2 regions of the Priestia sp. D3YE.R1 genome follow, and region 2 is predicted to be linked to the other one. Evidence: a T-box and tRNA genes for the amino acid it is inferred to sense, from the RefSeq annotation. Region 2 holds a T-box; the other holds one or more tRNA genes.
The links. The T-box of region 2 lies ahead of trpS (tryptophan--tRNA ligase). A T-box ahead of a tRNA ligase gene usually reads a tRNA of that ligase, here a tRNA-Trp.

Region 1 (15,950 bases), on a different contig from region 2:
CCTGTATTTAAAAGAAAAAGGATATACGGATATTGGCTACTGTATTGGAAGAATGACGGGTACAAATAGTCAACAGAGGCAACAGGCATACAAAGAATATATAAAAGGAATAAATCAGCCTTATCATTCAGAATGGGTTTTTCAAGGCTGTTTGAATGTGACAGATGGTGAAAAAGTGGTGAAAAAATTGGTGCAGATGAAAGATAGGCCTCAGGCGCTTTTAGTAACAAACGATCAAGTCGCTATCGGAATAAAAGCTCAGTGCGAACAAGCCGGTATATTAGTTCCAGGGGATTTAGCTATCATTGGTTTTGATAATCATCCGCTTTCTTCATATTTACAAATCACAACGATCGAACTTCCTCTTAAAGAGATGGGAGAAACGCTTTTTACATTAGTCGGAAACAAGGCGACTCAAAAAATTGAGCTCCCTTTTCGGTTTATTGAGCGTAAAAGCGTATGAATTCTTGATGATGCCATGAGGTGTGTTTACCGGATAAAATGAGCAAAAGCGGACATCATACGAGTAAAGAAAGAAGAAAAGGATGATGATCGTGGAGAAAAAAGAATATCAAGTGGGAGATCAAGTATTTGTTATTTACCGAAATCCTCATACGGCGAACGTTGCCAATATTAATCAAGCTGAAATTGTTGAACATCCTGAAAACAAAGGTGAAAAAGCGCTGTTTCTGCATGAGTCTTATCATTTGTTAGCTGAAGATGATGCCGTGTATTCAACGTATGAAGAAGCAGAGAAAATGTATAACAAGATATTTGATTATGAACAATATAATTGACGCAAGGCTCTCCTTAAACAGAGAGTCTTTTTTGTTTGAAAAATAATTACCACGGATAGAGTCTTTTTGTTTTTCAAACGCTATTAGTATTAGAAAAAAGGAAGTGTACATGATGATAAAACCTTTTGTACCTCAATTAGTATACATTGAGCCGGGGGCAATGGAGTACCCGCTTGGTGTTCAATTAAAAGAAAAGTTTGAGAAGATGGGAATTGAGATTCGTCAAACAACTTCTCATAATCAAGTGCGTAATATACCGGGAAAAAATGATTTGCAAAAATACCGCAATGCCAAGTCCACTTTAGTAGTTGGTGTGCGTAAAACCTTAAAATTTGATACATCTAAACCATCAGCTGAATATGCAATACCGTTTGCAACAGGGTGTATGGGACACTGTCACTATTGTTACTTACAAACAACAATGGGAAGCAAACCATATATTCGCACGTACGTGAATGTTGAAGAAATATTAGGTCAAGCAGAGCAATATATGCGGGAAAGAGCCCCTCAAATAACGCGATTTGAAGCGGCCTGTACATCTGATATCGTAGGAATTGACCATTTAACACATTCATTAAAGCGTGCGATTGAATATTTTGGGGAAAGTGAACTAGGTCAATTGCGCTTTGTGACTAAGTTTCATCACGTGGATCATTTATTGGATGCTAAACATAATGGCCGCACGCGCTTTCGTTTTAGCATAAATGCGGATTATGTCATTAAAAATTTTGAACCTGGTACATCTCCTCTCGATTACCGGCTTGAGGCTGCTAATAAAGTTGCAAAAGCCGGATATCCACTTGGCTTTATTGTGGCGCCTATTTACATTCATGAAGGTTGGCAAGAGGGATACCGTCAGTTGTTTGAAAAGCTTGATGCTTCTATACCTGAAGAGTCAAGAGATGATATTACATTTGAAATGATTCAGCATCGCTTTACCAAGCCAGCCAAACGAGTGATTGAGAAAAACTATCCGAAAACAAAGCTTGAGATGAATGAAGAAGAGCGCCGCTACAAATGGGGACGTTACGGAATTGGAAAGTATGTATACGCAAAAGATGAAGAACAAGAATTAAGAGAGACGTTGGAATATTACATTGATCAGTATTTTCCAAATGCGAAAATCGAGTATTTTACGTAATTATTCTACAGTAATTGAAAAGTTATTTTGGCATCTTAGTCGAGATAGCTTTTCACTTTTAAATGCAAAAAATAAATTGGTTGCTAATAAGCTGAAAAAAGAGGTTATTTGTATCTCTTGTCGTATTACATACATAAGGGAGGTGACTGAGATGTTAAAAAACGAAGAGTTTGCGCTAACAAAAGAACTAACAAAAGAACAGCAAGAAGCTGCACGAAATTTTATTCAAGTGTTGTTCCAAGAAGATTTATCTGAATTTTGGAACATATTATGTGATATCGATAAGTCTCGTATTTACGGCTTGTATGAAGCAAACCACTATTATGATTCAGATGTTGAACTCCATGGGTTTGTACAAGAAATCAGAGATAATGTAAGAGCTGTTTATGCGCCTCTTCAAAGGCAAGGAGGTATTTCGACGAAGGTTCGATATACAAACGAAGGAAAGATGTATGTATACATATTAGGAAGTGGCGAAAACCCGAAGGTATATCCTGTCGGATTAATGCCTGAGACCTACATTGAAGAAGAACGTTTTTCTCAGCGTCTTCAAATTAGCATTTATAACGATGAGTTTCGAAACGTTGCTCTGTAAACCATATACCAATGGAAAAATAAAGAATAATAAAATTAATTTGTTAAAATAGCAATATTTGGGGTATGTAATAGGTATAACATTAAAAAGGGGTGAAAGAAATGCATTATTATCGTATTTCAGAAGGAGACCATGAAGAGTATTGTGAAACGATTCTGCTTCATGAAAAGAAGTTTTGCAAAGAAACATTTCAATCTATGGTGCGAGAAGCAATGAACAATAAGCCTGGTAAAATTGATCGTGTGGATATTGTTAAATATTTAATTGGTCACCATAGTTTTCAAGTAGCCCACATCGAAGCGGGGTTTCATAGTACATACAGCGAGAAAGTGACATAAAAAAATGCGGCCCATCCTATACAACGAACTTTTCTTTTGAAAAGGGCGCTGTATTTTTTTTTGCTAAAAATAGAATGTTTCTAAGTGATATTCCTTTTAATGGTATAATAGTTAAGTTCTGTAAGATATACATATAAAAATCACAAATACTTTAAAGAGAAAGGGTGAGGAAATATGGAAAAAGAAAGGATAGAAGAGCTTGAACGAAAAATAAGCAGTTTAGAAGAAGACGTAGCCACGCTAAAGTCGCTCGTATATAAAACAAATTCTCCTAGACCAGCAGTTCACGCTCCTCCCAAGCAGCGCCAGGAGACGATTAAACGTCCTGCTCAAACAGCTGCTAAAAGCTCACAGGCAATAGAAGAACCCGTTGATTGGGAAAAAGTTCTTTTTCAAACATGGCTGCCGAGAATTTTTATTTTTGTGTTTATCATTGGCGTGCTATGGGGATTTAAAGCAGCCTCTGACTATGGGTTAATGAATGAAAAAGCAAAAGTTGTTCTCGGCTTTGTTGTTTCGATAGGTTTTGCTGTGACAGGTCATTTCCAAATTAAAAAGGGCAGGCTGGTGCTCGGGCAAGTACTTGTAGGAGGAGCCGTTCCTATTCTCATGTTAACGACGTTTGCGATGCATAGCCTGTATCATTTAACGGGACCAACGCTTGCTTTTATCCTAAATGCGAGCTGGATTATCCTAGGGATTATTGCGACAGTCTTTTATCGTTCGCAGGCATTAGGGATTATTAGCGCAGTGGGAGGCGTACTAGTTCCGTTTCTAATTGAAAGTAATTCGCCTAATGCGCTCGTTTTCGTCGGCTATGAAACGCTTCTGTATATAGCCTTTTTATATGTGGCAGTCAAACAAAAATATTCTATTTTATATGTGCTTTCTGCGGTACTATTAAATCTTACCCTGCTGATTTACTATTCGTTTGTTGGCGATAATGGTGTAAAAGAGTTATTAGGTATGGCGATTCTTATTCAGCATTTATGCTTACTTTCTAGTTTTTTTCTATCAAAGTCCGTACTGCAAATATATGCGTTTACTCTTTTATCAAGTTTAGCAGTTACGTACGGCTGGCTGCTCGCCGTTTTCAACGATGGCACGACTACACTGGTGCTGCTTGCGTTAGTTATTATTTACGCATTCGGTGCTTACGCAGCAAGAAGTTCTAAAGAGAAATTTGAATTTTTTATTACCTATTTAATTGTTGCAGTAGCGTTTTTTATTCATCAGCTCGTCGATTTAAGAGAAGGAGTGATTTTATATGTGATTCAAGGGCTGGCTGTTTACTATATAGCCATGACGTATAAAAATCTTCTTCATCAACTGTTTTCTTATACGATTTATATATTGAGCGCCACGTATATCTTAGTTACGCCAATCGAAGAAGTGCTGTCTTTTCCTACATTAAATTGGCTTGTTGTGTTAGCGTCTATTCTAGTATTTATATGGATCAGCATTCAAAAAACAGAAAAAGATGAGCATGATACGTTCAAAATTGGAGGAAGTATTGTTTTTTCTATTCTTTCTTTAATTTTTGCAACGGAAGTGACGGTCGCTGGCACCAATGATTTTTCCGCTAATACACAAACGCTTATTATGACGGCCGTTTGGCTAGTGCTGTCCATTGCTGCATTCGTGATAGGATCACTTAAAACGTTTAAAACAGCAACGTATGTCGGCGTGGGCATTTTGTTCTTAACACTTTTTAAACTCATTTTATATGATTTACCTTTTATCCCAATAGCTATCCGGGCCCTGTTATTTATCGTCTTAGGAGCTATCGGTTTAATTATTTCGCGACTATTTTATAAAAAGAAGTAGCCAGAAGCTGAAGAGAAATTCTTCAGCTTTATTTATTATAATAGTATTATGTAAACTTAACCTTGAAGTCGTACAAAAAGTATACAATCATGTATAATGGAACAAGTGAATTGGAGGTATACATAAAATGAAATCACTTGTATTAGCAGAAAAGCCAAGTGTAGCACGTGATCTTGCGCGCGTACTTGGCAGCACACAAACAAAAAAAGGGTATATTGAAGGGCCAAAGTATGTCGTAACATGGGCACTTGGTCATTTAGTTGAATTACAAACACCAGAGGATTATGATAACCAATATAAAACATGGCGATTAGAAGATCTGCCAATCATGCCTGAGAAAATGAAATTAAAAGTAATTCGTAAAGTGAGCTCTCAGTTTCGCACAGTATCCGATCTAGCAAAAAGAAAGGATATTGGAGAGTTAATTATTGCGACTGATGCAGGGCGTGAAGGAGAGCTTGTAGCACGCTGGATTATGGACAAGGTACGCTGGAACAAGCCGTTTAAACGCCTTTGGATTTCGTCTCAAACGGATAAAGCAATTCGTGACGGGTTTAAACAGTTAAAGCCAGGAAAAGAGTTTAATCGATTGTATGATTCAGCCGTTTGCCGTTCAGAAGCCGATTGGCTTATCGGTTTAAATGTAACGAGAGCGTTAACGACTAAATACGAAGAACCATTGTCGGCAGGAAGGGTCCAAACACCGACGCTTGCGATGATAATTGAGCGTGAACAAGTGATTAACACATTCAAACCTAGTGAATATTGGACGCTTACAGCTCAGTTTTCATCTTTTGAAGCAGCTTGGCAAAAGGGCAGTGAAAAGCGCATTTTTGATGAAAAACGCGCAAAAGAGCTGCACTCAAAATTATCAGGTGAGGCAGTTGTAAAAACAATTAAGCGCAAAATGCATAAAGAAGCGCAGCCGCTTCCTTATGACTTAAACGAACTGCAGCGAGATGCTAACAAACGCTTTAACTTCTCTGCTAAGAAGACATTAAATGTACTTCAAAAGCTATATGAACAGCATAAGTTAGTCACCTATCCACGTACTGATTCCCGTTATTTAACAACAGATATGGTTTCTACTATGAAAGAGCGTTTGGAAAGCATCTCTGCTGTATATAAAGAAGAGGTTCGTCCAATTTTAAGAAATGCACAGCTGCCAAAGCGAGTGGTTAATAACGAAAAAGTAAGTGATCACCATGCTATTATCGTGACGGATCAGCCTGTGTTTTTACAAGACCTATCAGCTGATGAACGAAAGCTGTATGACTTAATTGCAAAGCGATTTATTTCATTATTTTATCCCGCATATGAGTATGAAGTGGTTAAAGCAGAGCTTGAAGTAAACGGGGAACAGTTAGTAGCAAGCGGAAAGCAAGTCGTGAATGTAGGCTTCAAAAAAGTTTCTGGCGGAGACTCAGAAGTAACGGTGAAGCTGCCTGATATGGAAGAAGGCAGCAAGCTGCTCATTCAGGATGTAAAGATGAAAAGTGCATTTACAGAGCCGCCGCAGCGCTATACAGAAGCAGATCTTCTTGGACAAATGGAAAAACATAATTTAGGTACGCCGGCAACACGTGCAGATATTATTGAAAAGCTTCTGCAAAATGAATCTATTGATCGCCAAAACAATCGTCTGCATGCAACCAAAAAAGGAAAGCAGTTGATTGACTTAGTAGCGGACGAGTTAAAGTCTCCTGAGCTTACGGCTAAATGGGAACGTGACTTAGAAGCCATTGCTAAAGGAAAAGGAAATGCAAAAGAGTTTCTAACAAATATTCGTGAGCAAACGGAAAAGCTGGTTAAACAAGTAAAAACAAGTAATCAAACGTACAAACCCCATAATTTAACGGGCTCTAAATGTCCAGAATGCGGTTCGTTCTTAAAAGAAAAGAAAACAAAGCAAGGCAGAGTGCTCGTTTGTTCAAGCCTTGAGTGCAGCTATAGACGCGCAAAAGACCCTAAACTATCGAACCGACGCTGTCCGCAATGTCATAAACGAATGGAAATTCACTCAGGAAAAGCAGGGACGTACTTCCAATGCCGTTCATGTCAAGTAGTGGAAAAAGCTGAGGACAAAAAGAAAAAGATTTCAAAGCGAGAAGAACGAAAGCTTCTTAACAAATACAACGATGACGGAGCATTTGGTTCAAGCTTGGGGGATGCTTTAAAACAAGCTCTTCAAGATAAAAAAGATAAGTAACGTAGAAAAGTGCGATACCATGGTATCGCACTTTTTTGGTATAGTATGGATTAAGAGATGAGTAAGCAAGGTGGCGTGGAACAATGAAAAGAAAAAGCAAGGGAATGGATCGTTTAATTGCGTTCTTTATAGCAGGAACGATGGTGCTAATCATTTTAGCTATCTTAATGGGAAGCTACTTTTTTGGTTTTATAGGCTTCCTTAAAGTGATGGGAGTGGAATATGACTCTTACTGGGCTATATGTTTATTTCTATTTTTTATTTTTGTGTTTGGCTCTGTCACAGAGCTTTTTTCAAAGGCACTTATTTTTTTAATGAAGAATGCTAGGATGAACAGAGTACTATTTATAACATCTGCAGCTTTTGTGGATATCTTTTTTACTTTTCTATCAGTTTATATAGCAGACTTGCTTGTGAGCGGAATCACTGTATCTATTTTAGCGGTGACTCTTTTATCCGTCTTATTCTTTTGTATGGAGAGTGCATTGGATAGTGAGTTTCTACGTGAAAAAAAAAGCTGATGAAGTTTTTCATCAGCAACGCATCAACAAAAAAAGCGCATCATATCAAGCTTCAACGCTATTTAAAGAACTCTGTAACATATTTTTTTAAAAAAGTATGTGATTTTTTTCACATATCTCTTGAAAAAGGACAAACATGTTTGTATAATAAGAATTGTAAAAGATATGTGAAACATTTCACAATATATGTGAATAACTTCACAATATCATATTTTCTATAATCCTAAGGGGGATATCATCTATGAAAATTGCAGTAGTAGGGTGTACACATGCAGGAACAGCAGCAGTAAAAAATATGGCAGAACTTTATCCAGAAGCTAAAATTACAGTTTATGAGCGAAATGATAATGTTTCATTTTTGTCTTGTGGAATTGCGCTCTATGTAGGCGGGATCGTAAAAGATGCAAATGGCTTATTTTACTCTTCACCGTCTGAATTGCAGGAGATGGGTGTAAATATGAAAATGAAACATGAAGTGACGAATATTGATACAGAAGACAAAAAAATAGCAGTGCGAAACTTAGAAACAAACGAAGAATTTGAAGATACATTTGATAAATTAGTAATGACAACTGGATCATGGCCGATTATTCCAAACCTTGAAGGCATCGATCTAAATAATGTTGTGCTTTGTAAAAATTATCAGCATGCCAATCACATTATTGAAAAAGCAAAACAAGCAAAAAAAATCGCCGTAATTGGTGCTGGTTATATCGGTGCAGAATTAGTAGAAGCCTTCGAAGTGTATGGAAAAGAAGTCACGTTTATTGATAGTGCGGATCGCATTTTAAATAAATATCTTGATCCAGAATTTACGAACCTAATGGAAACTGAGTTTGAAAATCGCGGAGTTACATTAGCATTAAACCAAGCGGTTACTAAATTTGCAGGCAGCGATGGACGTGTTGAAAAAGTAGTGACAACTGAAGGTGAATACGAAGCGGATCTTGTGATTTTGTGTGTTGGCTTCCGTCCAAACACAGACTTAGTAAAAGGACAGGTCGACATGCTTCCAAACGGCGCAATTGTGGTTGATGAATATATGCAAACAAGCAAAAAAGATATATTTGCTGCCGGAGATAGCTGTGCGATTTACTACAATCCGATTAAGAAACATACCTATATTCCGCTTGCTACAAATGCGGTTAGAATGGGAACATTAGTAGCTCAAAACCTTGTTAAGCCGACGATTAAGTATATGGGAACACAAGGGACATCAGGGTTGCATATTTATGATTACAATGTTGCGTCTACCGGCATAACTGAAACAGCGGCTTCTCTTTTTGATATGAATGTGAAAAGTATCACAATCTCTGAAAATAACCGACCAGAATTCATGCCAACGTACGAAAATATCACGTTAAAAGTAGTATACGAAGAAGAAACAAGACGAATTGTAGGAGCGCAGGTTATTTCTAAAATTGATGCCACTCAAGCAATCAATACATTGTCTGTATGCGTACAGCAAGAAATGACCATCGATGAGCTTGGCTTTATGGACTTTTTCTTTCAACCCCACTTTAATAAGCCTTGGCATTTCTTAAACCAAGCAGGGCTTCAAGCGCTTAAAGCATAAAAAAGCAGGTGACTACCTGCTTTTTTTTATGTGGATTTTATTATCTTTTTGATTTTTATTTTAGCAGGTTTAAAGCGGATCCATCCTATGATAAGAAGAATAAAAGGATATAAAGCTCCTATCAAAAAACTATAAGGAATCCACGTTTCGGCTAACCATGTTTTTTGATAAGTAATGCTTGGGTACACAATAATGGAAAAAGTCGCAACGATTAATCCCATCGGTAACGTTAAAAAGCGGGTTTCAGCAATGTTGAAAATTTGACACAGTCCAGCGATGGAAGCATGAAAATAATTAGTGTTATATTTTCCTGAAAAATAATTACTTATACTGAAGGAGCATTTTTTATGAAAGGTTTTTGGCTTTTTATCCATTGCTAGAACGCCGCTTTTTGTTTTGAATAAACCCTGCAATTAAAAGGAAAAGTGGATATAGGATGCCTACAAGTAAGCTGTAGGGAATCCACGTTTTTGTATCCCAATCCTTTTGATAAGAAACGCTTGGATACACAATAAGGGAAAGTGTAATCATGATGAGTGCGACTGGAAAAGAAAATAGCTTGTAGTCCTTTATATGAAATACATTGGCAAACCCCAAAAGAGTAGCGTAAAAGTAAATGCAAAGCTTAAAAAAGAGAGTAATGAACCACAAAATAGCAATGACTACTTCAATTCCTTGAAGAAAGTTTCCTACATCAATTCTTCTTCCTAATTCATAGCTTGGAAACATGGTGATTTGGGAGTAATAAGGACCAAGTACTAAAATCCCGAGTAAGATTAACGTCACCATCACTAGTCCACCGGCTATATTACCTGCATAAAAAGATTGAGTTGCCTTTTTCGTGTCTGGTGTGTGTGAAGGGAAAATCATAAGCAGGATAGTATAAGTCAAAGAACTCATGCTTAAAAACGTTAAAACAGCACGAATAAAAGCTTTTGGATGTATTTCCAACACAGGCTGAATATACTCTATTTTAATTTGCGGAATCATAGACAAAATAAGAAGTCCAAACAATCCGACAAACCAAGGGAATAAAATCTCGGCACTTCGTGCAATCACTTCTATTCCTAGACGCACTCCTACGATGACGACACCCATAAATGCAATGTGGATGGCTGTGAGCGGCGTGTAGGGAAGGATTTGAGTGGTAAGAAAATTTCCTACATAGTAAAGAACTTGACTGCTGATAAATAAATTAGATAACACAAAAACAGCAGAAACAATCTTTCCAAATAGTTTGCCTAAAATTTTTTCGTTCATTTCCATCAGCGTAAGCGTGGGAAACATTTTTCCTAGTGAGGTAAAAAGCAAAACTAAGCCAATTCCTGATGCTACGCCGAAGAGTGCTGCAATCCAGGCATCTTGATGAGCATCAGCTGTAATAGCGGCAGGTACAACAATAATTGTGCTTCCGATGCTATATAAAGTTACTAATTTGCGAAACTGTGCAGCTGAAATATTGATTTCATTAAGCAAAATGAGCACATCCTTTTGCCATATACACGAATTAAGTGATCCAACGGAATAATAAGTGACTTAAAGGTTGAAACATTACTTCTACCCAATCAGAAGGGTTCGGTAGAGGCAGCCGAAAGATTTTTGCAAGAGCGATTATGATACTGATTGTCATGAACACCATAAAAATGTTCCGTTCCTTTTTATGAGAGTGTTGAGGTAATCTTTTCATTTCCATCCGTATAATCCCTGCACAAATGATCAAAAAGGAAAGAAACAAGTGCATGCAGTCAACCCCAATACATTTTTCGTTCAGATAAGCTATTCGTATGATGTCCGCTAAAGAAAGTGATTATACATTTCTGTAAAATATAGAAAGTATTTCAGGAGATAGAAGATATTTTATAGAGCCCTTAAATGATTGAGTGATTTGTTATGAGGAGTAGTCACTTAGCTTTAACTTATTGAAGCGTCGTATGAATAAGTAGAAAAATGCCACACTAAAGAGTGAACAAATGGAAAGGAGCACTATGATGAAAAAATTCCCATATAATAAAGATAAACAACAATCGTTTCAAGCAGCACAGCAGGGGCATAAAGAAGCAGTAGATGCATATGAACAGGCAAATGAAGCTAAAAATGATGCATCGTATGGACATGAAGCGAAGCAAGCGATAGGTGAAGTAAATGAAGCCTCTCAGCAAATTGAGAACGCGCTTGAAAATGCTTCTGAAACCCAGCGTCAGCGTTTAAACGAATTTCAGCAAGATATAAAAGATATGGAAAACGACCTTAATCAATAAAAGAGCCGCTGTTTTACTTAGAGCAGGTTCACAATAGGGTATAAATTGCAAAAGCAGAAGATAATGAACTTCTGCTTTTTTTTGCGTAAGAAGTATTTACGCTCATTTTCCAGTAATTCATTACATGCCAGAATTATTTAAAAAAATTACAGATAGGGAGTATGATTCTGCAGAAATAATTTCTCATAGAATCTTCGTTCGGATTTTTTATTGGTAGGATGAACGTAGATTTCATGTATGTAGGTGCTTCTAGCTGTTGTTTGGAGGGCAAGGCGAAGACTCCTGCAGAAAAAGCGGAAGAGGTGAGACCCCGCAGGAGCGTATGCGAAGAGGAGGCTCAACGGCCGCCTGCGGAAAGCGGAATTTTGCACGGAAATCAACAGTGGTGTAACAAATAATCCATCATTCCATTCTTATTTTAAAAGGTATAGAAGTTAAAAAAGTAAGAATCCTAATAAAAACAGAACGATAAGAATGGAAAGGGATTGTGACAGGAAATATGCTAATAAATATACTAATAATGATTGTCGTATTGTACTTCATATATGTATTTGTAACTGCAGTGGTACTGTTTTATGTCCCTTCGCACAAGGGAAAAGACTTAAAAGTAATGAATACTGAGAATTTTTATGGAAAGAAAGAATCCACAGACCGCGTTATGCTTTTGGAAAACGGTTATTTTTCAGGGCTTGTTCGGATGCAGATGATTCAAGAAGCGAGGCACACAATCGATATTGCATATTTTTCCATTGGTAAAGGGCGTTCTTCAGATTTACTTATGGGCGCTTTATTCGAAGCTGCAGATCGAGGTATACGTATTCGAGTGCTGTTAGACGGGATCTCTCACGGATTAAAAGGCAAGAGAAAAAATGTTCTTTATGCTCTAGCTTCCCATCATAATATTGAATTAAAGTACTATGAACCCTTTGCTATGTTTAAACCTTGGACATGGCATAACCGTCTTCACGATAAAATAATAGTAGTCGATGGTCAATTAGGTATTAGTGGAGGACGAAATATTGGAGATAAATACTTGGCCAGTCAACCAGATAAAAATTTTGTCTATGACCGCGATGTGCTGATTTATAACACAAAGCAAGAAAGTAATAGTGTTATTGTCTCCATGGAGAAGTATGTAGAGAAATTATGGAACCACCCGTATACCCGAAAAGCTTTTCCGAAGCTCAAGAAAACTAAACAATTTCGTGGCCTTTCAGGAAAGAAATTGTTAATAGATCAATACGAAGAGGCCAAAAAAGCAAATGAACCTTTTGTCCATCCTTATATTGTATGGAGAGAATCAACGATGCCTACAAGAAAGGTTTCTTTTATTACAAATCCTATTCAACGAATGAATAAAAGCCCTTTTATATGGAGAACGTTTATTAAGCTTTCCCAGCAAGCTGAAAAATCCATTGTCGTTCAAAGTCCTTATATTGTACCAACAAAAGAGATGGAACAGTATATAGATAAGTCAGTAAAATCTAAAGTGCAAAGAATTATTTTAACTAATTCGATTACATCCACTCCAAATGCTATGGCTTTTTCTGCATACTTGGGAGTGAAGAATTGCGTTATAAAAGCTGGTTCAAAGCTTTATGAATATCAAAAGCCTTATTCAATTCACGGGAAATCTGTTGTTTATGATCAGCGTTTAAGTGCAGTTGGTTCTTTTAACTTAGATTCACGTTCAGTATTTTTAAATACTGAATCCATGGTTATGATAGATAGTGAAGAATTTGCATCCGAGCTAACAGGAGCTATTGAAACTAAGATTTCTCACAGTACGCTTGTGGGAAATGAGGGAGAACCTGTGGATTTTAATACGGATTCTCAAAAAAACGTGCCTCCTATGAAATCTGCACTCCTACATATCCTTTCAGTCTTCACGCGATTTTGGAGACATTTTGTATAGTTCCGCACTGTGCCTAAAAAAGGCTTTTACTGAAAATCAATGGTAGAGATTAAAAGCTACTGCAACTGGAGGAGGGGAGTGTAAAAAGCTGTGATATGCCTCACAGTTTTTTGAAATGGCTAGTACTAGTCGTGATTCATAAAAAGACCTATTGACGAAATTCCATATATGTTTTATTATAATATAGCGTCGTCAATAAACGAAACGAGGTTCTTTTGAAGAAATCATTTCTAGGGGCATAGTTTAAAGGTAGAACTACGGTCTCCAAAACCGTCAGTGTGGGTTCGATTCCTACTGCCCCTGCCATTTTAGAGTTATCTTTTAATTCACACGCGGGTGTGGCGGAATTGGCAGACGCGCTAGACTTAGGATCTAGTGTCTTATGACGTGGGGGTTCAAGTCCCTTCACCCGCATCTTTAGTTTCATATATGCGCGGAAGTAGTTCAGTGGTAGAACACCACCTTGCCAAGGTGGGGGTCGCGAGTTCGAACCTCGTCTTCCGCTTATTTTCAAAAGCAGTTTGCATGTGCAAACTGCTTTTTTTGTTGTAGAAATAAAGATTTTTACGATGCTGTTTTTAATCAGAAATAGTTTATTAAAGCAGTGCTGTTTATACGCATTGTTTTCATGAATATACACATATTATTGGGGTTACATTAAAAGCTAATGAACGATACGTGAAGACATCTAATATGGTTTTTAAGATAGGGGAGAGTCCTATGGAATCTAGTTGGTTTTCAATTATACCGTTTTTAATTGTTATTCCAATAGCTATTTTCACCAAACAAGTGTTGCCAGGGTTGTTTTTAGGCTTATTAGTAGGTGCTTATTTGATTGATCATTCGATTGTCGGAGGTGTTGAAAAGCTACTTCACTACGTTGTACAAGCTCTTAGAAATAAAAGTAATATAGAAATCGTCGTCTTTTTATACGCGTTTTCAGGGCTTATCGGAATGATTAAGATTGCTGGAGGAGTTAAAGGTTTTGTGGAAACAGCTGCAGAAAGAATTGATACAAGAAAAAAAGCACTTATTTTAACCTATGTTTCAACTATTGGAACATTTAGTGCTCCCACATTTCGTTTTGTGACGATTGCGCCCATCATGAGAGCGCTGCTGAAAAAAGTGAAAATGACGACAGCAGAGCTAGGGTTTGTTATTGAAACAACTGCTACCCCTGTTATCGTCTTAATTCCCGTGGCAACGGCATTTGTAGGATATATGGTATCAATCATTCAAATGGCAATTGATCATCAAGGCATAAAACAAGACGCTTATTCTTTATTCATTCAAAGCATTCCTTATAATTTCTTTTCGATTGTGATTATTTTAGTAGGGATTTATTTCAGCTTTTTTCATCATTCAACATCTACCGCTCCTATGAAGCTCGAGGAAGAAGACGAAAAAGATTGGCATGATTGTCATCCTTGCGTGTCGAAGGATTTGCCTTCTAAGCCTTGGAATTTGTTAGTACCTTTACTTGTTGTGATTTCACTTACCTTACTTTTAACATGGTGGAGTGGACATCATAAGAGCCACAGCTTTTTTGAAGCATTTATTAAAGCAGACGTGTTAGAAGCGATGGTAGTAGCTTTAATTATCACTACGTTAATTACCCTCATTTTTTTCTTGTTTCAGCGCTTTACATTACAGAATTTGCTTAATGGTTTTATCACAGGAGGTAATGACTTAATGTCCGTTATTCTGCTGTTATCGGTAGTATGGGGATTATCCGCTGTTACAGAAGACTTAGGTTTTTCAAATTTTGTGACGGCACATTCTAAGTGGATTCCTCAAATGTTTGTCACTCCTTTTATGTTTATCTTTGGAGCTGCTATTTCTTACTTTATCGGATCTGCTTGGGGAACGTGGGGAATTTTAATGCCGCTTGGCGTATCGCTTGCAAGTTCTGCAGATCTTTCTTTGCCATTAATTATCGGTGCGGTGTTTGCAAGCGGTTCCTTTGGAGCATTTTCTTCACCTTTGAGCGACGATACGAATACCATCGCCAAAATATTAGATTTATCTGTTATTGAATATGCCAAATATAAATTAAAGCCAGCTTTAATTGCAGCGGGAATAACAGTTGCTTTCTATCTTGTTGTATCTTTCTTGTTTTAAATGAGGGAGTAGCTATCTATTCTTCACTTTTCATTTTTTTTAGCTTAACGTATGCATACAGCCCTAGTGATAGGCACACTAGCATGATACAAGTAAGCGGAAATAAGATGGTATTAACAAAATGATCATAAAACCATATATACACGAACATCACCTCGATAATTTTAACGCTATTTTTTCTATTTATTAGAGATATACTATCTGTGCTGCTTCTTCCTATTTTTTCAAAAAGGCGATAATCAGAAGCAGTATAGGTACGATAGAAAATAGCGGCATATGTAAAAGAAATCTCGCTACGTGCAGCCCTTCATAAAGGTGTTCTTGAAAATTACTAGCGATTGTAATCGACAAAAATAACACAATGATACCTAAAGGATACGCTAGACGTGAAGGCGATTTAATTTTAAATAAAGTAGCTGTACCTATTAATAAAGGTAAGGTTCTCAGAAAGCAAATTCTTAAAAGAAGACTCTGCTTGTTCACTGCTTGTTTGATTTGCCTGAGAGCGAAGATTATTTGTAGATTTTTGATTTTTAAAGAACGAAGGCATAAATGAAAGCACCCTTACTGTATTTTTTATTAATTTGACCAAAAACCGTATAATTATGTAATTTTTAACAAATCATCTTTTGCATGACGGTAAATGAAAATG
Region 2 (15,950 bases):
AAGTGATATTGATTACATCAATGCTCACGGTACAAGTACAGGATACAATGATAAATTTGAAACAATGGCGATTAAAGAAGTATTTGGTGACCACGCTCAAAAAGTAGCAATTAGTTCAACAAAGTCAATGACTGGCCACTTGCTAGGAGCTGCTGGTGGAGTAGAAGCTATTTTTAGTGTAAAAGCAATTCAAGACGGTATTCTTCCTCCAACAATTAACTATCAAACACCTGATGAAGAGTGCGATTTAGACTACATTCCAAACAAAGCGCGTAAGCAAGAAGTAAAAGCAGTGCTAAGCAACTCACTTGGATTTGGCGGTCACAATGCAACAATCATCTTTAAAAAATACGAAGCATAATGAAAAATTCTAGGCTGATGCCTAGAATTTTTTTTATTTTTGATAACCAAAAGAGTAGCTGTGAACATATCATGAAACAAAAGGATGAAGAAAGAGAGGGGAAAACATGCCGATTGTTTCAACTTCTACTTGGACGGAGCCGAAAGAAATAAGCCGTCATCTTGCGCGCTATTTTAAGAAATTAAAAGAAAAAGAATGTATGGAATTACTTTTTAACTATGGAATGTGTCCGCCTTCTTTAATGTTTATAAAAGAATTAGAAGAAATGAAGAAAAGACAGGTTTGGAAGAAAGTAAAAGCACATTACGAAAAGCTTAAAAAAGCATGGAATGGGCCGGATGTAGCGGTGCTAGTGCTTCCAAGCAATCCTAGAAATCGAAAAATGCAGCGTGAATTTAACGGAAGAGCAGGTGTCGCTTTTACCGATAAATTATTTGTGTTTATGACAAGTCATACATCCGATGAAGAAATGTTAGCGGTGCTTACCCATGAATACCATCACGTTTGCAGGCTAAAAGCCATTAATAAGTCTGATGAAACCATTACTTTGTTAGACGCTATGATGATGGAAGGGTTAGCAGAAAGAGCTGTAGAGGAGTATTGTGGTAAAAAATATTTAGCTCCTTGGACAAATTATTATACCATTGAAGAAGCTAAAAAAATGTGGGAAAAGCATGTTAAACCTTATTATAATCTTCGCGCTGACGAAAAAAAATATGATCAACTGTTATTCGGCCAAAATTGGTATCCAGAAATGATGGGCTACAATATTGGTTATCATCTTGTTACTTCATGTATGAAGCCTCACGTTTTAACCACTACCCAGCTGCTTCCTCTTAGTACCAATACTATCTTAAAAAAATCTGCGTTCCAACTGTAAAAAAACAAGTGCTATATACCTAAAACAAAAAATAGTAAATTTTATCCTGTTTTAAACAAAAAATTAGGAGGTTTATGCGTTAAAGTGCTGAAGAGATATTCAGAAATAATTATTTTAAAAATAAAAAATATAATTAATTTTCAAAATATATTGATTTTGTAATGAAATTGTAATAATATCTTATTCAAATATAACAATTTTTAGAAAAATGAGGTGTGCACTATAAATGGATAAAAAGCCTGTCGGATCAACACCTTTACTAGAAGTGAAAAATTTACAAACTGCTTTTTCCATTAATGATTCCTGGCATAATGCTGTAGACGACGTGTCGTTTCAAGTCGGACGAAAGCGAATTGTAGGAGTTGTAGGAGAATCTGGCTGTGGAAAAAGCGTATTGTCTTTATCCGTTATTGGGCTATTACCTAAAGTAAATAGTCAAATTAGAAGCGGGAGCGTTGTATTTAACGGAAAGAATCTTACGCACTTATCAGAAGATGAGATGAATGATGTTCGTGGGAAAGACATCTCAATGATTTTCCAAGAACCGATGACATCCCTCAATCCTGTTTTAACCATTGGGTATCAGCTGCAGGAAGTATTGTTTAACCATATGAATATATCGAAAGCGGAAGCGCGCGAAAAAAGCATTGCGCTTTTAAGAAGCGTTGGTATTTCGAGATCCGAAAAGCTCATCGATGAATATCCGCATCAGCTGTCGGGAGGAATGAGGCAGCGTGTCATGATTGCCATGGCGGTAGCTTGTCAGCCTAAACTTTTAATTGCGGATGAGCCGACAACGGCCCTGGATGTTACGGTTCAAGCTCAAATTTTAGAATTGCTAAAAGAAATTCAAGAAAGTAATGATATGTCTATTATTATGATTACTCATGATTTAGGAGTAGTTGCTGAGATGTGTGATGAAGTGATTGTCATGTATGGCGGGAAAATTGTTGAGCATACAGATGTTGATACGTTATTTTATGCCCCAAAACATCCGTACACGAAAGCGCTTCTTCACTCAATTCCACGCATGGAAGATGATGTAGAAGTATTAAATACGATCAAAGGAATTGTGCCTTCTCTTGTAAACATGCCGCGGACAGGCTGTCGTTTCGTTAACCGATGTCCTCATGCAATGGAAGACTGCAGTTCCGTTACGCCTGTTCTTCGCCAGGATTCACAGGGGCATGACGTCGCATGTCTGCTGTATGAAAATAGCTATCCGTCAAAAGGAGTGAAGACAAGCTAATGACTAAAGCGGTGAAAGATGTATTGCTAGAAGTTCAGCATTTAAAAACCTACTATCCTATTCACGGGGGATTTTTTCGAAAGAAAATTGGTGATGTAAAAGCAGTTGACGGTATTTCTTTTGCGATTCGAAAAGGAGAAACGCTCGGTCTGGTAGGAGAATCTGGCTGTGGGAAATCCACGGCAGGAAGAACGATTCTAAGACTGTTGGAACCAACTAGCGGAAAAATTATTTTCGATGGTAAAGATATCACAGAAGTAAAAGGAACTTTTCTCCGTAAAATTAGACAAGATTTCCAAATGGTTTTTCAAGATCCCTATGCTTCCCTCAATCCAATGCAAATGGTTGGAGATGTTATTTCTGAACCAATTCGGAATTTTACAGGAAAATCAACCAATCAATTAAAATCAGAAGTTATGAATCTACTTACAAAAGTAGGGTTACCGGAAGATGCATACTATAAATATCCTCACGAATTTTCCGGTGGACAGCGTCAGCGGATTGGAATTGCACGTGCACTTGCACTTCGTCCAAAGCTTATTATTGCTGATGAACCGGTATCGGCACTCGACGTTTCTGTCCAATCACAAGTTTTAAACCTTCTTAAAGAACTTCAACAAGAATTCGACCTAACCTTTTTATTTATTGCCCATGATTTGAGTGTTGTTAAACATATGAGTGACCGTATCGGTGTTATGTACCTAGGCGGTTTAGTGGAAATTGCTGATAAGAAAAGTCTATACGCAGAGCCATTGCACCCTTATACGCAAGCGCTTGTATCGGCTATACCTGAACCAGATCCACGAAAGAAAAAACAGCGTATTATTTTACAGGGAGATGTGCCAAGTCCAATTGATCCGCCAAAAGGCTGTGCATTTCATCCTCGCTGTATACATGCAATGGCAGAGTGCAGCCAAACGAAACCTGCCTTAAAGGAGGTGAGACCTGGCCATCAAGTAGCTTGCCATTTATATAACTCGTAAAGCTACATACGAACAGATTATTAGTTAAATAGGGGGAACGTCATGATGAAAAGGAAATCATTTTTATCACTTTTTTCCATTTTGCTTGTGCTATCGCTTTTTCTAGCGGCGTGCAGCGGTGGAAGCACTTCTTCATCTTCTAGTAAAGAAGGAGGAGAAACAAAAACTGAAGGTGCAAAAACAGACAAGCCAAAAGACGGCGGAACGATTACGTATGGGATTGACGGAGCGCCAGAAGGGCTTTTTGAGTACGCATTGTATGGTAGTGCATATGATAGCCAAATCTTAGAATTTATCAATGAAGGTCTCTTTACTTATGATAAGAAATTAAAAATTAAATCTGACTTAGCTACTTGGGACGTGAGTGGTGATAAACTAACTTACACGTTTAAATTAAAAAAGGGCATTAAGTGGCATAACGGAGATCCATTAACTGCAGATGATTTTAAATATACGTATGAAACGATTGCCGATAAAGACTATACAGGTCCGCGCTATGTAAACGTTGAGCATATTAAAGGCGCTCAAGAATATCACGACGGCAAAGCGGATTCTATTTCTGGAGTTGAAGTAGTAGATCCGCAAACATTTAAAGTAACGTTTAAAGAAGTTCGTGTAAATAACTTAGATAATCTATGGCCGTATCCAATGCCGAAAAAGTACTATGAAGGAATTGCTGTAAAAGATCTTGCAGAGTCCAAACAAGTTCGTAAAGAGCCAATTGGTGTTGGGCCGTTTAAAGTGAAAAAAGTGGTAGCAAGTGAATATGTCCAAATGAAGCGTAATGATGATTATTGGAAAGGTAAGCCTCATCTTGATGGTGTTGTTGTAAAAGTACTGGATCCATCTGTTTCCGCCGGAGCATTGAAAAAAGGCGATGTCGACATTATGGATGTTCGTCCAGCTGATTTAGGGCAAGTTGAAAAAGCAGAAAACTTAGACTTTTTGGAAGGGAAATCAACTAGTTATTCGTATATTGGGCTACGATTTGGCCATCGTGATCAAAAGGCTGGTAAAAATGTAGATGATTACGAAAAGTTCAAAGACCTAAAACTTCGTCAAGCATTGCTTTATGCAATAGATAGAAAAGCAATGGTAAAAGCATTTATGAACGACAAAGCGGTTGTTTCTAATACAGTTATTCCGTCTGTATTCTGGATTGCTGCTGACCAAAAAGATTTAACAAAGTACAAGTACAGTCCAGAAAAAGCTAAAAAGTTATTAGCTGAAGCCGGTTATAAAGATAAGAATAATGATGGTTTTGTAGAAGATCCAAACGGAAAACCATTTACGATTTCATTCGGTCACTATGCTGGTCCAGCCAACTTCGAGGGTCGTGCGAAGGCTATTATGCAAGCATGGAATGATATTGGTATTAAAACAAAATTAGCAACGGGTTCACTTGTTGAATTTAACTTGTACAATGAAATGAAAGATAACGACGATAAGGCCTTAGAAGCGTTCTTTGGTTCTTGGGACACTGGTTCAGATCCAGACCCTACAGGATTATGGAGCTCTAATGCTGAATGGAACTATGGACGTTGGGTAAATAAGGAATCTGACGAAATGCTTAAAGACGGTTTGAGTGAAAAATCATTTGATGATAAATACCGTAAAGATGTATATGTAAAATGGCAAAAATTCTTTAATGAGCAGCTGCCAGCACTTCCTTTATGGGAAAATATCAATATTTATGCTGTGAATAAGCGTGTGAAAAACGTAACTCTAGATCCATCAACGGTAGTTGTAGATCCGGAGAAATGGTCTGTAACAGAATAAATATTTTACATGTAAAGGAGAGTCAACGATGCTGCAATACTCACTAAGACGTATTTTAGGGATGATTCCAATGTTGATTCTGATCTCCTTTGTTGTGTTTTCCCTGGCAAAAATGATGCCAGGGGACCCTTTTGGGGGAGAAATCAACCCTAGTAATACAGATCCAAAATACATTGAGGAAATGCGCGATAAGCTAGGATATAACGATCCTATCTACGTTCAATATTGGAACTGGGTAAAGGGAGTGGCACAAGGAGATTTAGGAAAGTCAACAACTCATAAGTTACCGACATTAGATATTATTTTAGAGCGTATGCCTAATACGATCTTTTTAGCTTTGACTTCGCTTTTAATTACGTATGTGTTTGCATTTATTTTAGGTATGTATGCAGGAAGAAAACCGTATACCTTAGCAGATAACTTTATTGCAGGATATAATTACTTTGCATTAGCGGTTCCATCGTTTATCGCAGGGATTGTAGGCATTTATTTATTTTCCTTTCAGTTAGGCTGGTTTCCATTTAGCGGTTCTGTTGAAGTAGGATTGAAAGAGGGATCATGGGAATTTATTCAAAGTAGAATTCATCACGTTATATTACCCGCGCTGATTCTTGGCTTGATGTCGACCGCGCAATATACCCAATTTTTGCGTAATGATATTATTGAAAACAGTCGCAAAGATTTTGTGCGCACAGCTAGAGCAAAAGGGACAAAAGAATCTAAAATTTATAATGTTCATATCTTACGCAACTCAATGATTCCGCTTATTACGTTTTTAGGGTTTGATCTTGTAACAATCATTAGCGGTTCTATCATTACAGAGACAATCTTTACGTATCCAGGAATTGGAAAGTTGTTTGTTGACTCTGTAGCAACTCGTGACTACTCAGTTATGATGTCGCTTACAATGTTGTTTTCAATTTTAACCCTGGTTGGGAATCTGGTTGCTGATTTGTTATACGGCGTAGCAGATCCGCGTATTCGTTTGGATTAGGAGGAGAAAGTATGGAAATTGTAACGAAAAAAGATGTACAGCCAGAAGTGAATATGAAAGCTCCTAAAAACCTTTCTCCATGGGCGATTGCGCGAAAGAAGTTTGTTAAAAATAAACTAGCTATGATAAGTTTGGCTTTCATGATTGTGATTACGCTTCTTGCCATTTTTGCACCGCTGCTTACAAAAGCAGATATTACACGTATCGACTATATGGCGATGAATGCAGCGCCTTCTAGTGAGCATTGGTTTGGAACAGATACAAATGGGCGAGACGTATTTGCACGTACATTGTATGGAGGAAGAACTTCGTTACTGATTGGAGTTGCTTGTACAACACTCGTTATTTTAATCGGAACTCTTATCGGTTCGGTTGCGGGTTATTACGGAGGCAAAGTGGACCAATTCTTAATGCGTTTTACAGACTTTGTATTAAACTTTCCCCTAATTGTTTTCGTTGTAGTGTTAAATACAATTCTAATTGGAAAGATTTCAGGCGTTTGGACGCTCATTCTAGTTGTTAGTTTCTTAAGCTGGGGAAGTACGGCCCGGCTGGTGCGAAGCAAAGTCTTGGCTGAAAAAGAAAATGAATATGTGCTTTCAGCTGTTTCCATTGGGTGCAGCCCGTTTAAAATTATCTTTAAACATTTGCTGCCAAATGTGTTTTCAACGATTGTGGTTCAAGCCAGTTTGCAGATGGCTATCCTTATTGTGTTTGAGTCAGCGATTAGCTTTATCGGTTTTGGCGTGCCGGCTGATACGCCAAGCTGGGGGAATATGCTGACAGAAGCAAGGGAATCAGATGTGCTGCAGAATAAGCCTTGGATGTGGGTTCCGCCAGGCTTAGCTATTACATTTACAATCCTAGCTATCAACTTCATTGGTGAAGGATTAAAAGATGCTTTGAATCCAAAATCTCTTCGTTAAAAATCTATCACAAAAGTGTGATAGATTTTTTTAGGTTTGTCAGACCTCCTGACAAACCTATTACTATAGAAGAAACTCGGATTTTTTTCTGCTTATAGCGGTGGATATAGCTCATGAAGCCTTTAGCAATCATCAGCACTCTCGGTATGTCCTAGCTTTGAAATAATGGCATTTGAATAATAAACAAGAACGAAGGCTTTTCATAATTAATTTTTAGAAAAATAACATCATTTGGAATAAAAATTCCTTTCTCTGCCTATACTGATGGATAACAAACAGATAGTAAGTGAGGGGTAAATTATGCTATATCTTCATGATGTATGGGTTAATTGGTTTGAAGGCGAAGAAAACGGTTATAATGTGTGTCATTTCCATGAGTGGAGAAAAGATGATTGTGTAGAACTGCTCGATCAAGCACCGTTATTAAAAGTAAATCCGCTTTTATTTCATTACATTGAAAATGATCTTTCCGAGCTACCTCAACAACTACTACAAGATGTCTATCAGAAAGCATACATTCGGAAAAATCATGAACGCACGCAGGTTGAATATTGTTTTATTGTTACAGACGGAACGAATATTTTAGCAATTGATACGATGGGATATCATATTCCGATTCGAAAAAGCCGCTTAATTCCAAGACAAGAACAGTTGGTCTATGAAATGATTGCGGATCAAGAAGAGCTAGAATATAAGTTCAGTGAAGACGAGCTAAATAAAAAAGAGCATCATATTCTTTCGCCGTCTCCTGAAACGATGAGAGGATTAACACGTAAAGAACGTCAGCTAAAACAGCTGTTATTTATGGCACTTGATCAGCTACATACAACAAAAAATACAGCTCAAATCCGCTACTGGTACACAGAGTGGAATCCAACGAAATACGAAGACATTCAAGAGATGCCGTTTCAAGATGTATGGAATCAGCTATACGATGAAACGAAGTCAGGGTGGTCACCGAAACATAAATTATTATGCGAGCGCTTAGTAAAAGGACAACCTTTCTTTGAAAAACTTTGGGAAATTGAACAAGAGCCAAAAGTTAATTAAAAAAACGACTGCATAGCAGTCGTTTTTTTTAACGTTTACGGCCAATTCCCATTGCGTTTCGCATTTTGCGAAGCATTTTATTCGCCGTTGCATTTGCTTTATCAGCACCTTGATCTAAAATATCATCTAGCTCGCTAGAATCAACTAATTCATAATATCTTTCTTGAATTGGAGCGAGTGCTTCAGCTACTACTTTAGCTGTGTCAGCTTTAAAGTCACCATAACCTTTGCCTTCATACATTGCTTCAATGTCTTCGATCGATTTATTGGCTAGGATTGAATAAATACTTAATAAGTTTGAAATACCTGGCTTATTTTCTTTATCGTAGCGAACAATACCTTCTGAATCCGTTACGGCACTTTTGATTTTCTTTTCAATTGTTTTAGCGTCATCCAAGAGCGTAATAAAAGCTTTTTGGTTTGGATCAGACTTGCTCATTTTTTTCGTAGGATCTTGAAGGGACATGACGCGTGCGCCTACTTTTGGAATACGTACTTCAGGAATAGTGAATATATCATTGTATTTTTTGTTAAAGCGCTCAGCTAAGTCACGCGTTAATTCTAAATGCTGCTTTTGATCTTCACCAACAGGAACCAAATCGGTGTTGTATAAAAGAATATCAGCGGCCATTAGTGGAGGATAAGTTAATAATCCTGCTGATACTGCTTCTTTTCCAGCGGACTTATCTTTAAACTGAGTCATACGCTCAAGTTCACCGATATACGCTACGCACTGTAACATCCATCCTGCTTCCGTGTGGGCAGGCACTTCTGATTGAATAAATAAAGTTGATTTTGCTGGATCAATTCCTACTGCTACATACAGAGCAGCAAGGCTGCGAATGTTTTTACGAAGTGCTAAACGGTCTTGAGGCGCTGTAATTGCATGCTGATCTACAATACAAAAATGACAGTTATAGTCATGTTGAAGTTCCACAAATTGCTTCATCGCTCCAATGTAGTTACCTAAAGTGATTGTACCGCTTGGTTGAATACCTGAAAAAATTGTTTTCATCAAATCTTCCTTTCATCTGCACATATATGATGCTAGTTTACGGATACAACATAAAAAGGCCCATCCGCTCCTAGCATAAGCTAGGGGCGAATGGACCGCGTTGCCACCCTAATTAGCACACATTATTGTGAACTATCTTTATTCATGTAACGTTGAGGTCAACGTTCAAGCTTTGCACTTGAAAGCTCCAAAGTCCATTCTGCAGGTTTCAATGTTTGTTCTCACCAGCCACAAACTCTCTAAAAATGAAAATTCTGCATACTACTCTTTTTCACAGCTTTAATTATATAGTTATTCGTTATTATAACGCGAAAAAGCAGGAATTTAAACATCTTATCGCTAAAAAGTTTTATAAGACAATTTACTGGAATTTTTCAGCGACAAAAAAAGACAAGAACCTTTTAATTAAAGCATTTCTTAATGAAAATTTGGCAGAGGATTTGGTAAAAATCTTTTATTTAGTATTTCTAATGGCTTTGTAATACCATTATAATACCTATACTACAAAAAAGATTTTAGACGTCTGACAAGTAGGCACAATCCTTATAAGATAAGGTTTTTTCCCTCATGATAAAAAAATACCATTAAATAATAGTATTGCAATAAATTTTTAAAATATTTATAATAGGCGTAACAAACATATTTTTTACAAAGGTATTACAATTTCTTAATTTTTCAGAAAAAACAAAATAGCCAATGTTTTGTTTCAATTAGCGAATTTTGTAATGAATGAGTCTTCTACATATTAAGCGCATACATTGGATTTACAGCATGTAAACAATTGATGACAGTTTCATAGGGTAGAAGAATAATTTTGCAGTGAGTTCTTTAACACTCTACTATATGAAAAAATAACTGATTATTTTGTATTGAAAGAGGATTAAGAAATTAGTGAATATCAAAAAAATATGGTTGCTACACAAACAAAATTTAATAGGGGGTAACACGCAATGAAGAAAAGATTGTCGATTCTTTTCAGTTTGCTGCTTGTCATGAGCTTGTTTTTAGCTGCATGTGGATTTAACAAAGAATCTGGTGGCAGTGAAAATGCTAGCAGTGATGGCGGCGATAAGAAAAAAGAGCAAGAGCTTCGCGTAAATATTAAAACTGAGCCTTTTTCACTGAATCCAGGCTTAGCTAATGATTCAACATCATCAAACGTATTACTACAAACATTTGAAGGTTTAACTCGCATCGGTAAAGATGGAAAACCTGAAAATGCAATGGCGAAAGATGTGAAGATCAGCGATGATCAAACTAAATATACGTTTACGATTCGTGACGATGCAAAATGGTCAAACGGTGACCCTGTAACAGCAAAAGATTTCGAATATGCATGGAAGTGGGCGTTAGATCCTAAAAACGAATCACAATATGCATATCAATTATACTATGTTAAAAATGCACAAGCTGCTAATGAAGGGAAAGGTTCATTAGATGATGTTGCCGTTAAAGCAACAGATGATAAAACGCTTGAAGTAACATTAGAAAACCCAACGCCATATTTCTTAGAATTAACAGCTTTCTATACGTACTTCCCAGTGAATACAAAAATTGCTGAATCAAATGAAAAATGGTACACAAATGCAGGTGACAACTATACGTCAAACGGTCCTTTCAAATTAAAAACTTGGAAACACAATGACAAAATCGAGTTAGTTCCTAATGAAAACTATTGGGATAAAGATGCTGTAAAACTTAAAAAAGTTGAAATGTACATGATCAATGATAACAACACTGAACTTTCAATGTTCAAAAACGGTGAATTGGACTGGGCGGGTATGCCTACTGGTCAATTACCAGCTGATGCACTTCCTGAATTAAAGAAAGACGGTTCATTAAACATTCAAGAGATTGCAGGTACTTACTGGTACAAGTTTAATACAGAACAAAAACCTTTAGACAATGTGAACATTCGTAAAGCATTAGCTTATGCAATTGATCGTAAAGGTATTACGGAACAAATTACAAAAGACGGTTCAGTTCCAGCGATGGCAGCTGTACCACCAACAATGTTTGAAGATAACAAAAAAGGCTACTTCAAAGACAATGATGTGAAAAAAGCAAAAGAATATTTAGAAAAAGGCTTGAAAGAAATGGGCCTTAAAGATGCTTCAGAACTACCAGCAATTAAGGTTTCATACAACACGGATGAAAAACATGCAAAGATTGCACAAGCTGTTCAAGATATGTGGAAGAAAAACCTTGGTATTAAAGTACAGTTAGACAACTCTGAGTGGGCTGTTTACATTGAAAAATTACACCAAGGAGATTATCAAGTTGGGCGTATGGGCTGGTTAGGAGACTTTAACGATCCAATCAACTTCCTAGAGTTATTCCGTGACAAAAAAGGCGGAAACAATGATACAAACTGGGAAAATCCAGAATATAAAAAGTTATTAATTGACTCTCAAAAAGAAACTGATCCTAAGAAACGTCAGGCAATGTTGAAAAAAGCAGAAGGTATCTTCATGGATGAAATGCCAGTGGCACCAATCTATTTCTACACAAATGCTTGGGTACAAGACAAGCAGCTGAAAGATGTTGTGATGTCTGGCCTTGGAGACATTCAGATTAAGTGGGCTCATTTTGAGTAAGTAACATCAATTATGACAAAGGGTATATGGGGCCTGGTGCTCCATATACTTTTCTTTCTTGTGCGCGGATTTTGTAAAAATATGGAGGTGTGTCAGGGTGTTCAAATATATAGGAAAACGACTTATTTATATGTTTCTATCATTATGGCTGATCGTAACAGCGACTTTTTTCTTAATGCGTGCTGTTCCAGGAGGTCCATTCACATCAGAAAAGCAGCTTCCCCCTGAAATTCAAAAAAATCTAAATCAGTATTACGGTTTAGACCAGCCTTGGTACCATCAATACTTTGATTATTTAACATCAATTTTAAAATGGGATTTTGGTCCATCTTTCAAATATAAAGGCCAAACGGTAAACGATTTGATCAACGGTGGATTCCCTGTTTCATTCATGCTAGGGATGGAAGCTATTTTAATAGCGATTGCTATTGGTGTACTACTAGGTGTTATTGCTGCTTTAAAACACAATAAGTGGCAAGATTACACGGCGATGGTTATTGCGGTTCTAGGAATTTCAGTACCGAGTTTTATCATGGCAGCGGTATTACAATACGTTCTGGCTATGAAACTGCAAATTTTTCCGGTTGCACGCTGGGAATCATGGGCACACACAGTGTTACCGGCTCTCGCGCTTGCTTCAACTCCTATGGCGTTCATCGCACGATTAACTCGTTCAAGTATGCTTGAAGTGCTAAGCAACGACTATATTCGTACGGCAAAAGCAAAAGGTTTAAGCAGAGGCGTTATTACAGTTAAGCACGCGATGCGAAATGCGATGCTTCCAGTCGTATCCTATATGGGACCTTTAGTAGCAGGGATTTTAACGGGTAGCTTTGTTATTGAAAAAATATTTGGTATCCCGGGATTAGGTTCACATTTTGTACTCAGTATCTCAAACCGAGATTATACAACAATTATGGGCGTAACGGTGTTCTACAGTATTTTACTACTTGTGTGTATTTTGCTTGTAGATATTGCATACGGCTTTATTGACCCTCGAATTAAACTTACAGGTGCTAAGAAAGGAGAGTAACTATGCAGCAACTTCCGAAAATTCCTAAAGAAATGTTTGAAACAGCAGGGATTGACCATGCTCAAGCAGAAAAGATTGAAAAACCGAGTCTTTCGTTCTGGCAAGATGTTTTTATTCGTTTTCGCAAAAATAAGCTTGCTATGTTTGGTGTAGTACTAATGGTTCTCCTTGTTTTTATGGCTATATTTGGTCCATTGATGGTGAAATATGATTATGCAACGAATGATTTATTGAATGCTAATCAGGCACCATCTTCTGAGCACTGGTTCGGCACAGATGAATTAGGGCGCGATGTGTTTGCCCGTACGTGGGAAGGCGCTCGTATTTCATTATTTATCGGGTTAGCAGCAGCTTTAATTGATTTATTCATCGGCGTAGTTTGGGGAAGCATCTCTGGATACCGTGGCGGCCGTACGGATGAAACAATGATGCGTGTTGCGGATATCTTATATGGTGTTCCTTACCTTTTACTTGTTATTATTTTGATGGTTATGCTTGGCCAAGGGTTAGGCACGATGATTTTGGCAATGACCATTACTGGCTGGATTAACATGGCCCGTATTGTACGTGGACAAGTATTGCAGTTGAAAAACCAAGAGTACGTAATGGCTTCACAAACTTTAGGAGCAACAACAAAGCGTATTTTATTTAAACATCTTATTCCTAATGCAACAGGTCCAATTTTAGTAACAATGACACTAACGATTCCTTCAGCAATCTTTACAGAAGCATTTTTAAGCTACTTGGGACTAGGCGTTCCGGCACCGCTTGCAAGCTGGGGAACAATGGCTTCAGAAGGCTTACCTGCTTTGGAATACTATCCTTGGCGCTTATTTTTCCCAGGTTTGTTTATCTGTTTAACAATCTTAGCGTTCAACGTAATTGGTGATGGATTACGAGATGCGTTAGATCCAAAACTACGTAAGTAAGGAAGTGAACTCATATGTCACGTTTATTAGAAGTAAAAAATTTAGCTGTATCATTTAAAACATATGGCGGAGAAGTTCAAGCTGTTCGCGGCGTTAACTTCCACTTAAATAAAGGTGAAACGCTAGCAATTGTTGGTGAGTCAGGATCTGGTAAAAGTGTAACTTCACAAACGATCATGCGCCTTATTCCGATGCCTCCTGGCCGAATTAAAAGCGGTGAAATGCTGTTTGACGGCATTGATTTAGCAAAGAAAACGGATAAAGAAATGGAAGCTATTCGCGGCAAAGATATCGGTATGATCTTCCAAGATCCAATGACTTCTTTAAATCCGACGATGAAAGTTGGAGCTCAAATTGGTGAAGTCGTAATCAAGCATTCTAAAGTATCTAAAGCGGAAGCGAAAAAACGTGCAGTCGAGCTACTAACGCTTGTAGGCATTCCTTTTCCAGAACAGCGTGTGAATCAATATCCGCATGAATTCAGCGGCGGGATGAGACAGCGTGTTGTCATTGCGATGGCTCTTGCTTCTAATCCGAAATTACTGATCGCTGATGAACCAACAACCGCGCTTGATGTAACCATTCAAGCTCAAATTTTAGAGTTGATGAAAGACATTCAGAAAAAAACGGATACATCTATTATCTTTATTACCCATGATCTTGGTGTAGTAGCAAATGTAGCAGATCGAGTAGCCGTTATGTACGCTGGTCAAATTGTTGAAACGGGCACAGTGGATGAAGTATTTTATGATCCCAAACATCCGTACACGTGGGGACTGCTAGCTTCTATGCCAAGCTTAGATAACGAGGCAGAAGAAGAGCTGGCTGCTATTCCTGGAACGCCGCCAGATTTAACGAATCCTCCAAAGGGAGATGCATTTGCAGCGCGAAATCCATACGCAATGAAAATTGATTTTGAGCAAGAACCTCCAATGTTCAAAATATCTGATACGCACTATGCAAAAACATGGCTGTTACATCCCGATGCACCAAAAGTAGAGCCGCCTGCTTCAGTTCAGCGTCGCATGCGTAAAGTTGATAATGTATACAGTACACCTGTACTCGTAGCGAAGGATGGTGAATAACATGACAGATAAATTATTAGAGATTAAAGGCTTAAAGCAGCATTTTTTCACAAGTAAAGGAACAATTAAAGCAGTTGATGGTCTGACGTTTGACATCTTCCGGGGAGAGACGTTAGGTCTTGTAGGTGAATCCGGTTGCGGAAAGTCAACGACAGGCAGAACGATTATTCGTTTATATGATGCTACTAGCGGTGAGGTGCTATTTAATGGCGAAAATGTACATGGTCGCAAATCTCGCTCAGAGCTTAAAAAATTCAATCGTAAAATGCAAATGATTTTCCAAGATCCATATGCGTCACTTAACCCTCGTATGACCGTAGCAGATATCATAGCAGAAGGCATTGACATTCACGGTTTAGCTAAGACGAAAAAAGAGCGTATGGCAAAGGTTCACGAGCTTCTTGAAACCGTGGGACTTAACAAAGAACATGCAAACCGCTATCCACATGAGTTTAGTGGCGGCCAGCGTCAGCGTATCGGTATCGCAAGAGCACTGGCAGTAGAACCTGATTTTATCATCGCAGATGAACCAATCTCAGCTTTGGACGTATCTATACAAGCTCAAGTTGTTAACTTAATGAAGAAGTTACAGCGTGAACGTGGACTAACATATTTATTTATCGCCCATGATTTGTCAATGGTAAAATACATTAGTGACCGCATCGGCGTTATGTACAGAGGTAAGATTGTAGAGCTTGCACCAAGTGATGAGCTTTATCGAAACCCTGTTCATCCATATACAAAAGCGTTGCTTTCCGCTATTCCGCTTCCCGATCCTGACAGTGAAAAAACGCGTCAGCGCAAAATTTATGATCCAGGTATCCATGACTATAACGGTGAAGAACCAGAGCTTAGAGAAGTATCTCCAGGTCACTACGTGTCTTGTTCTCAAGCAGAGTTTGCCGCATATACAACATAACAAAAACGATCTCACAACGAGGTCGTTTTTTATTTAGTTATCAAAGAACGCTAAACTTTAAATTGAGAAAAACATGTAAGAACAAGTAACATTAGCGCTTTACAGGTATTATACAATACAGGATTAGAAAATACTATTGAAAATTTTCAG

Region 1: it encodes a tRNA-Trp, which carries the amino acid that the T-box ahead of trpS (tryptophan--tRNA ligase) is inferred to sense. The anticodon was not compared.

What each region holds. Positions count from the first base shown of each region.
Region 1 covers NZ_JBLTHW010000003.1:387,323-403,272, forward strand. Annotated here, with positions in the region: gene ACOZIR_RS20295 (LacI family DNA-binding transcriptional regulator) at 1-463, shown strand, start outside; gene ACOZIR_RS20300 (transcriptional regulator SplA domain-containing protein) at 549-797, shown strand; gene splB (spore photoproduct lyase) at 910-1,938, shown strand; gene ACOZIR_RS20310 (hypothetical protein) at 2,090-2,533, shown strand; gene ACOZIR_RS20315 (hypothetical protein) at 2,635-2,871, shown strand; gene ACOZIR_RS20320 (DUF2339 domain-containing protein) at 3,046-4,698, shown strand; gene ACOZIR_RS20325 (DNA topoisomerase III) at 4,826-6,907, shown strand; gene ACOZIR_RS20330 (YrvL family regulatory protein) at 6,991-7,428, shown strand; gene ACOZIR_RS20335 (FAD-dependent oxidoreductase) at 7,670-9,004, shown strand; gene ACOZIR_RS20340 (hypothetical protein) at 9,031-9,378, opposite strand; gene ACOZIR_RS20345 (GerAB/ArcD/ProY family transporter) at 9,371-10,480, opposite strand; gene ACOZIR_RS20350 (hypothetical protein) at 10,993-11,262, shown strand; gene ACOZIR_RS20355 (hypothetical protein) at 11,519-11,653, shown strand; gene ACOZIR_RS20360 (phospholipase D-like domain-containing protein) at 11,783-13,177, shown strand; tRNA gene ACOZIR_RS20365 (tRNA-Trp) at 13,410-13,483, shown strand; tRNA gene ACOZIR_RS20370 (tRNA-Leu) at 13,510-13,591, shown strand; tRNA gene ACOZIR_RS20375 (tRNA-Gly) at 13,611-13,682, shown strand; gene ACOZIR_RS20380 (Na+/H+ antiporter NhaC family protein) at 13,898-15,298, shown strand.
Region 2 covers NZ_JBLTHW010000002.1:76,892-92,841, forward strand. Annotated here, with positions in the region: gene fabF (beta-ketoacyl-ACP synthase II) at 1-361, shown strand, start outside; gene ACOZIR_RS12735 (DUF2268 domain-containing protein) at 468-1,241, shown strand; gene ACOZIR_RS12740 (ABC transporter ATP-binding protein) at 1,468-2,490, shown strand; gene ACOZIR_RS12745 (ABC transporter ATP-binding protein) at 2,490-3,473, shown strand; gene opp4A (oligopeptide ABC transporter substrate-binding protein) at 3,516-5,252, shown strand; gene opp4B (oligopeptide ABC transporter permease) at 5,281-6,246, shown strand; gene opp4C (oligopeptide ABC transporter permease) at 6,258-7,172, shown strand; gene ACOZIR_RS12765 (YjbA family protein) at 7,473-8,222, shown strand; gene trpS (tryptophan--tRNA ligase) at 8,251-9,240, opposite strand; T-box leader at 9,317-9,521, opposite strand; gene ACOZIR_RS12775 (peptide ABC transporter substrate-binding protein) at 10,188-11,834, shown strand; gene ACOZIR_RS12780 (ABC transporter permease) at 11,932-12,867, shown strand; gene ACOZIR_RS12785 (ABC transporter permease) at 12,870-13,796, shown strand; gene ACOZIR_RS12790 (ABC transporter ATP-binding protein) at 13,811-14,881, shown strand; gene ACOZIR_RS12795 (ABC transporter ATP-binding protein) at 14,883-15,800, shown strand.